One region of the uncultured Comamonas sp. genome, then DNA from elsewhere that is predicted to be linked to it. Evidence: riboswitches for the same ligand, from Rfam matches in the RefSeq annotation. Region 1 holds a riboswitch; the other holds the start of a gene.
What was found. Region 1 has a riboswitch for cobalamin ahead of ACHWUQ_RS06490 (TonB-dependent receptor). Riboswitches for the same ligand answer to the same signal wherever they lie in the genome.
Positions count from the first base shown of each region.

Region 2: it holds a riboswitch for cobalamin, as region 1 does, so the genes downstream of both, ACHWUQ_RS14585 (TonB-dependent receptor domain-containing protein) here and ACHWUQ_RS06490 (TonB-dependent receptor) in region 1, are expected to answer to the same signal.

Region 1 covers NZ_CAXYJV010000013.1:5,577-9,663, reverse strand. The annotation lists gene ACHWUQ_RS06495 (LysR substrate-binding domain-containing protein) at 74-1,054, shown strand; cobalamin riboswitch at 1,114-1,388, shown strand; gene ACHWUQ_RS06490 (TonB-dependent receptor) at 1,620-3,665, shown strand; gene ACHWUQ_RS06485 (ABC transporter substrate-binding protein) at 3,679-4,087, shown strand, end outside.
Region 2 covers NZ_CAXYJV010000038.1:209,891-213,977, reverse strand. The annotation lists gene hemN (oxygen-independent coproporphyrinogen III oxidase) at 1-388, shown strand, start outside; gene ACHWUQ_RS14600 (sulfite exporter TauE/SafE family protein) at 405-1,226, opposite strand; gene ACHWUQ_RS14595 (cell division protein ZapA) at 1,674-2,093, opposite strand; gene ACHWUQ_RS14590 (hypothetical protein) at 2,093-2,308, opposite strand; cobalamin riboswitch at 2,346-2,593, shown strand; gene ACHWUQ_RS14585 (TonB-dependent receptor domain-containing protein) at 2,676-4,087, shown strand, end outside.

The DNA of each region.
Region 1 (4,087 bases):
CTTGGTGCTTGCTGACCGCCACCTATAATCATCGGCAGCCCGGGCCTTCGTCCTCCGTGCCCGGCGCCCCTCCATGAAATACAAGCTACCGCCCCTGCAGCCGCTGCGCGTGTTCGAGTCCGTCTTCCGCCATGGTTCCATCCGCAAGGCAGCCGACGAACTGTGCCTGACCCCGCAGGCCGCCAGCCAGCAGCTCAAGCAGCTGGAGAGTGCCCTGGACATGCAGCTGTTCGAGCGCGGCACCCGTGGCCTGCTCGCCAGTGAGGAGGCGCAGACGCTGTACCACTATGTGGAGCAGGGGCTGGATGCGCTGAGCCAGGGGATGGAGGCGGTGCGCGCCCACCACAACGACGCACAGTTCCATATCCAGGTCAGCCCCTACTTTGCGACCCAGTACCTGATCCGCTCGCTGCCGTCGTTCACCAAGGATTACCCGGCACTGGATCTGCGCATCTCCATTGGCGTGGAGCTGCCTTCGTTTGACAGCAGTGATCTGGATGCTGCGATCGTCTGGGGCTATGGCGGTGTGGACCACCTCGATGAAACCCCGCTGCTCGAAGACCTCAAGGTCATCGTTGCCGCACCCCAGCTGCTGGCCGAGCAACCGGTGGAGACCGCGCAGGACCTGCCGCACCACCGGCTCATCTCGCCGCTCAGCCACAACACCTTGTGGCAGGACATCTATGCCATGCTGGGCCTGGATCCGGGCGACAAGCATGCCAGCCCGATGCTGCTGCACACACACGATGCGATGCTGCAGGCCGTCCTCAGCGGGCAGGGGGTGGGGCTGCTGTCCTATGTGGATGCGCTCAGCTACATCCACAGCGGCAAGCTGCTCGCGCCCTTTGGCCCGGAGCTGCTGCGCCAACTGCCGATGGATAGAACGCCCAAATTCCACCTCTACACGCGCCGGGGCGGGGGGGAGCGGCCGATCCAGACCAGCTTTCGGCAATGGCTGCTGGGCCAGTTGAGCAGCACCGACTTCATCGGCTACGCGTCGCGCCTGCCGCAGAGCCGATCACGCCCCCCAGCCAGCGCTGTATCGCCGGGCTGACACAGCCTGCCGTCGAACGGCGCACCAATGGCTCGCGGCTGGTACACTGGCTGCGCTTTGAAAAAAGCCTATCTACAGGTGCTTGTCATGCACAAGTGAAACGGGAACAAGGTCGGGAGGAAGCTCCCCCAAGCCTTGGCTGCCCCCGCAACGGTAGACAGGAAAAGTAGCCGATGCGGCCCGCTCCCACGCGGGCCCAGTCACTGGGGTCGAGAGTGTGTCCATGCCTGCAAGGCCATGAGACACGCCCGCCCTGGGAAGACCGGTTACCGGGTCGGCGCCTGCGCCGTACCGCCTGTAAGCCCGGAGACCGGCCTGTTCGTAGTCGTAGCGTGTTCCGGACCTCTCTGTCCGGACAGCGCTCTCTCAACTGTCTGCGGGGTGTGGACGGCGGTTCGGCATGCGGCCCCGTCCCTGGGGTGACCGCGTGCAGTGCGGCCCTCACATCAGGCAGTTTTCGCCTTTTGTTGAAATGACTGCAGTTCCTTTTCCGAAAAACCGGCTCCTGGCAGCCGGACGGCTCTCTTCCTCGTTGCGTCTGGTGGGTCACTCCTGTGTCCTGTGTTTGCCTGCCCTGGGCATGGCGGTGGCCCATGCGCAAGAGACATCGCTGTCCGAAGTGGTGGTGACCGACAAGCGCAGCGAGCCCCATGCGCTCCAGCTGCCTTCCACCTCGGCCAGCAAGCTGGCCATTCCGCTGCAGGACCTGCCGGCCAGCGTCAGCTCGGTATCGGCTGTGCAGATCCAGGAGCGCGCCGACTACGAGGTGGTGGACGCCGTGGGCCGCAGCGTGGGCCTGAGCACGACCGGCACCCCTGGCAACGGCGGACTGTCGTTTTCCAGCCGGGGCTTTAATGGCGTCAACTCGGTGGGCGTGGCCGAAGACGGTCTGGCCTTGGGCGTGGCCGCAGGCACCGTGGCCTATCCCAATTCCAGCTGGGGCTATGAGCGCTTTGATGTGCTGCGCGGTCCGGCATCGCTGATGTACGGCAGCGGCACGATGGGCGCCACCGTGAATGCGGTGCGCAAGGAGCCCAGCCGCACCACCTCGTCCGAAGTCTTGCTGGGCGCTGGCTCCCATGGCACGGCGCGTGCGGGCCTGGGCACCACCGGCGCACTGAGCGACAGCCTGAGCTACCGCCTGGATGTCTACGGTGATCGCACGGACGGCGAGCGCCAGCTGGGCAACAGCGACAGCAAGAAGCTGATGAGCGCCATCCGCTGGCAGGCCAACAGTGACCTGCGCCTGGATCTGACGGCCGATGTCAGCGACCAGCGGCCCGAGCGCTACTTTGGTACCCCCGTCGTTGATGGCAAGCCGGTGGCGGCACTGCGCGACCGCAATTTCAACGTTCTCGACAGCGACATCCACTACAAGGACCAGCGCTACAAGCTCAAGGCCGAGTGGAACGTGAGCGACGCGCTGGTGCTGCGCAACGAGACCTACCACATGAAGGCCGACCGCCACTGGAAGAACATCGAAGGCTACGACTACGATGCCGGCACCCGCACGGTCCACCGCTACGATTACCTGGAGATCGGCCACGATCTGGAGCAAAGCGGCAACCGCCTGGGCGCCGTATTCAAGCCCGGCCAGCACGAGATTGCGATGGGCTGGGACGTGTCGCAGGCCAAGTTCACCGCCCTCAACAACTCCCCATATACCGGCGAGTCCGATGTGCCGCTGACCGGTGGCACCAGTGGCTACTGGAACAGCCCGGACCCCTACAAGGCGCGCATGACCTCGCGCATCCGCCAGAACGCCTTCTACCTCGAAGACGCCTGGAGGCTGGGCGCGCAGTGGCTGCTGATGGCCGGCGTGCGCCGCGACCTGTATGACTTTGACCGCATGGACCTGCTCAGCCCGGCCCGTTTTGACAAGACCTTGGGCGGCACCTCCTGGCGCCTGGGACTGACCCACAAGCTGGACCAGAACACCAGCGTCTATGCCCAGGTCAGCACCGGCCATGACCCGGTTACCAGCCTGCTGTCGCTGAGCCAGTCGCAAACCGGCTTCACCCTGAGCAAGGGCCGCCAGGTGGAGGTAGGCATCAAGCAGCAACTGCCCAATGACCAGGGCGAGTGGACCCTGGCGGTCTTCGACATCCGCAAGAAGGACATCATCACCCGCGATCCGGACCGCCCAGCGCTGTCGATCCAGGGCGGCAAGCAGTCGTCCAAGGGTATCGAGCTGGCAGGTAGCTGGCGGGCGACCCAGTCCTGGCGCTTTGAGGGCAACCTGGCCTATGTGGATGCTGAGTTTGACGAGCTGCGCGAAGGCGCCACCGCCATTGACCGCGCCGGCAACCAGCCCGCCAATGTGCCGCGCTACACGGCCAATGCCTGGGCGCACTACCAGACGGGCGATTGGCGGGCATCGCTGGGTCTGCGCTATGTTGCCAGCCGCTACACCAGCAATGCCAATACCGCGCAGCTGTCCGCCTACACCGTGGCCGATGCGGTACTGGGCTGGAACCTGAACCGCAGCACCAGCTTGAACCTCGTTGGCCGCAACCTGACCAACAAGCGCTATGCTGCATCGTCCTACGGCTCGCAATGGCTGATGGGCAATGGCCGCAGCTTTGAGCTGATGGCCCATCTGCGTTTCTGAGCAAGGCACAGGCATGACAGCAAGCACCTCCCGGCACATTCTGCGCGCGCTGGCGGCAGCGGCCGCCTTGGTGCAGGCCGGCTGTGACCAGCCAGCCGGCCCGCAGCCGCCCAGCCGCCCCACCCAGGCAGCCGCGGTCCCCATCGCGAGCGCGGCGGCTGCCGCGCATGCAGGCTTGCGGGCTGCGCCGCTGGTGATCGAGGTCTGCGGCCAGCCCCAGCGCTATGACCGGGTACCGCAGCGCGCCATCACGCACGATGTGAACATCACCGAGATGTTCCTGTTTCTGGGCCTGGGGTCCCAGCTGGTCGGTTACACGGGAATACCGTCGCGCAAGGAGATCAGCCCCGAGCTGGTGGACCAGTTCGCCCGGGTGCCCAAGCTCTCGTCGCAGGACATGAACCTGGAGACCATGCTGGAAG
Region 2 (4,087 bases), on a different contig from region 1:
CGGCCGCATCGGCGCCACCTACAGCCAGAATGCCAAGACGCTGGAGGAGTATTACGACCTGATCGACCAGGGCCAGATCCCCGTGGTGCGCGGGCTGGCGCTGACGCGCGATGACCTGCTGCGCCGCGCGGTGATCATGGGTCTGATGTGCCAGGGCAGCCTGGCGATCGAATCGCTGGAGCAGGCCTGGCTGATCGACTTTGCGCAGTACTTTGCCGCCGAGCTGGCCCAGCTGCGCGAGCTGCAGGCGCAGGGCCTGGTGGACGTGCGAGACGATGTGATCAACGTGACCGAGCTGGGCTGGTACTTTGTGCGCGGCGTGGCCATGGTGTTCGACAAGAACCTGCAGGCCGACCGCAACCGCGCGCGCTTCTCGCGCATCATCTAGCCTGCTGTGGCCTCTCTCAGACCTGCCACGCTGCCAGACTCTTGTAGAGCATGTACAGCGCCAGGCACAGCAGGATGCCACCAAAGATCTTCTTGAGCTGTGCCACCGGCAGGCGGTGCGCGGCGCGGGCACCCAGCGGTGCGGTCAGCACGCTGCAGGTGGCGATGGCGGCCAGGCCCGGCAGCCAGATGTAGCCCAGCGAATGCGGTGGCAGGCCCTGCAGGTGCAGGCCGGCCACCATGAAGCCGGCGACATTGGTGACGGCGATCGGAAAGCCCAGTGCCGAGCTGGTTGCCACCGCGTTGTGCATCGGCACGCTGCACCAGGTCATGAAGGGCACGCTGATGAAAGCACCGCCGGCCCCGACGAGGCCCGAGAGGCAGCCAATCACGCCGCCGGCCGCCAGCTGCCCGGCGGTGCCCGGCATCGGGCGCGTCCCTTGGCTGTTGGGCTTGCGGAACATGCGCAGTGCCGAGTAGCCAATGAACAGGCCGAAGAACAAGCCCAGGTAGCTGCCCTTGAGCACCGCAAAAATGCCCAGGCTGGCCAACAGGCCGCCCAGCACGATGCCCGGGGCCAGGCGTTTGACGAGATCCCAGCGCACGGCACCATGCTGGTGGTGGGCGCGGACGCTGGACATCGATGTGAACACGATGGTCGCCATCGACGTGGCGATCGCCATCTTGATCGCCAGCTCAGGCGCCACGCCCTGGGTGCCCAGGATATAGGTGATGAAGGGCACCAGCACCATGCCGCCGCCGATGCCCAGCAGGCCTGCCAGAAAGCCGCCGATCAATCCCGGCAGCGACAGCGGCAGCAGAACGAGAGGATCAGCCATGGTGCGCAGTAAAAAGGCCACCTGAAACAGGTGGCCTGAAACCCCGCTGTCGCGGAGAGGAGAAGACAGGTTGGGCAGCCTGCCCGAAAAAATCAGGTGTTCGCAGCGGATCCACTGGACCGTCATCCTGAACCGGGGGTTCAGGTGGGCGAGGGCAACCTATCGTTGGGTTCATCTGACGCGAGACGATCACGCTCAATAGGTAATGTACCAAGCCCGTGCTCGTAGAGCATTGGTTCAAGGAACTATAAAGTCCAGCAGGGCTGCGAACGCTTCCATTGTAATCGCTCGCACCTGCTGCACCCCCCAAAATCGCAATTCAATGTGCTGAGATTGGTCAAAAAAGATAGCGTCCTACACAGCTCGTAGAACGCATGGAACGGTATTTTTAGCCAATGCATTGCATGGCGCCAGTATTTGGTGTTAGCGGCTGCTAACACGCTGCTGTCAGGCGCTGGCGGCCAGCGTTTCGGCACCCGGGGAGGGGGCGGGAGCCAGTGCCGCATCGAGCCGTTGCAGCACCGATTGCAGACGGGGCTCGTCCCAGTCGAGGCTGGCCTGCGCAGCGGCGGCGGGCTGGCTCTGGGCCTCGGCCATTGCAGCCGATTGGGCGGCGGCCTGCGCTTGCAATGCATCGGCCGTCTGGCTCAACTGGCTGTTTTGCACTTGCAGGTCGAGCAGATCAAAGGCCACATTGAGCGCCGCCAGCACGGCAATGCGCTCGCGGCCACGGATCTTGCCCGCGTCGCGGATGCCGCTCATGGCCTCATCCACATGCTTGACGGCGGCCAGCAAGCGTGCCTCCTGGCCTTCGGGGCAGCCCAGCATATAGCTTTGCTGCATGATGTGTACTTCCAGCTGTTTCATCATTCGTCCTGGTCAAAGGTCTTGGGCAGGCGTTCGATCAGTGCGTCCACGCGGGCGCGGGCCGCAGTCAGGCGCGATTGGAGGGAGTCGCGCTCCTGGGTAAGGGTGGTGACCTGCTCTTGCAGTTGGGCGTGGGCGCGTTGCAAAGCCTCATGACGGCTCAGCAGTGCTTCCACCCGCTCAAGCATCAGATCCATAGAAGGCGTAGTGGCCATAGAGAGACAGTCTTCTTAAGTGCGCAATGGGTTTAACGCTAAAATTGTACCCGTTGGTGCTCGCCCCAGTGGTTCACATGGGGGCAGTTCAACGGGAAGCAGGAGCGCTGCTTGTGCCCTACAAGCGTTGCGCAACCTGCGCTGCCCCCGCAACGGTAAGCGATGGTTGGCTTTTGCGCCATCCACAGCCACCACTATGCCACTGAATACCTTGAACAAGTGTTTGGGAAGGCGTGTGCTGTGTCATCGCCAGCCCGGATACCGGCCAACATAGTGGAGGTGCGTGGCCCAGGTGCTGCCACAGCTTCCGTGTTCCCCATTGCCGGCGGGGAGGCTGGCGCGGGGTGGTTCATCGCCAGCTCAGTCCATGTTTTTCTCGCCTTTCACGACACGCCGCTGCGCGCGTCCCGTCTGCACGCCCCGTTCCCGGTTGTTCCCCTCCCGCTCCACCATCGCTTGGGCGGCGAGCGCAGCGCTGCCTTGCGTGGCGCTGTCCGCGCAGGCGCAGCAGCTGCCCTCCGGCCAGGAAACAGCGGGTAAGAACCTGCAGGAGATGGTGGTGACTGCCAACCGCATCGAACAACCGCTGTCCGATCTGGTGGCCGATATGTCCATCATCGATGCGCCAACCATCGAGCGCCAGGGCCCGGGCAGTGTCGCCGATGTGCTGGCGCGGGTGCCGGGTATCCAGATCACGCGCAACGGCGGGCCCGGCACGACCACCAGCGTGTTTCTGCGCGGCGCCGATTCGCGCTTCACCGCCGTCTACGTTGACGGCGTGCGCATGGATTCGCAATCGACTGGCGGCGCCTCCTGGCAATCGATTCCGCTGGCGCTGATCGACCGCATCGAAGTGCTGCGCGGCCCGGCGGCTGCCGTCTACGGCTCGGACGCCATGGGCGGTGTGGTGCAGATCTTCACGAAGAAGGGCGACGGCCCCGCCCAGCCTTATGCCGGCCTGGGGGTGGGCAGCCGGGGCATGTTCACTGCAGAGGCGGGTATCTCCGGCGGCGCGGGCGGATGGGATTACGCGCTGGGCCTCAACCGCTCGCAGACCGATGGCTTCAATGCGCGTACGGTCGCCACCGCCAACCCGGACAAGGACGACTACCGCAGCAATGCGGTCAGCGGCCGTCTGGGCTACCAGCTCAACCGCCAGCACCGGCTGGAGGCTACCTTGCTGGCCAGCGATGTGAACTCGGGCTATGACATCAGTCCGGTGGATGATGACCGCAGCCTCAACAAAATGTATGCGCTGGGCCTGAACTGGCAGGCGCAGTGGACCGCGCAATACAGCACCAAGCTGCAGTTCAGCCAGTCGCGCGACTATTACGAAACCCGGCCCTCGCCCTACCAGACGGACACCCGCCTGCAGAACTACCTGTTCCAGAACGAATGGCGCCTGGGTGTGCACACCTTGACGGCAGCGCTGGAGCGGCGTGACGACGCATTGACCAATGGCGGCATTGACCGGGATCGCCACCAGAATGCGCTGGCGCTAGGCTATGGCCTGAACACCGGCCCGCACACGGTGCAACTGAACCTGCGCCGGGATGACGACAGCGAGTTTGGCGGCAAGACCACCGGCAGCGCCGCCTACGGCTATGCGTTTGCAACCCACTGGCGCGCCACGGCAACGGTGGGCACCGCCTTCCGTGTGCCCACGCTCTACCAGCGCTTCAGCGAATATGGCGATGCCTCACTGCAGCCCGAGAAAAGCCGCAATGCCGAGCTGGGCCTGCGCTGGGCGCAAGGTGCGCACAGCTTCTCGGCCACGGC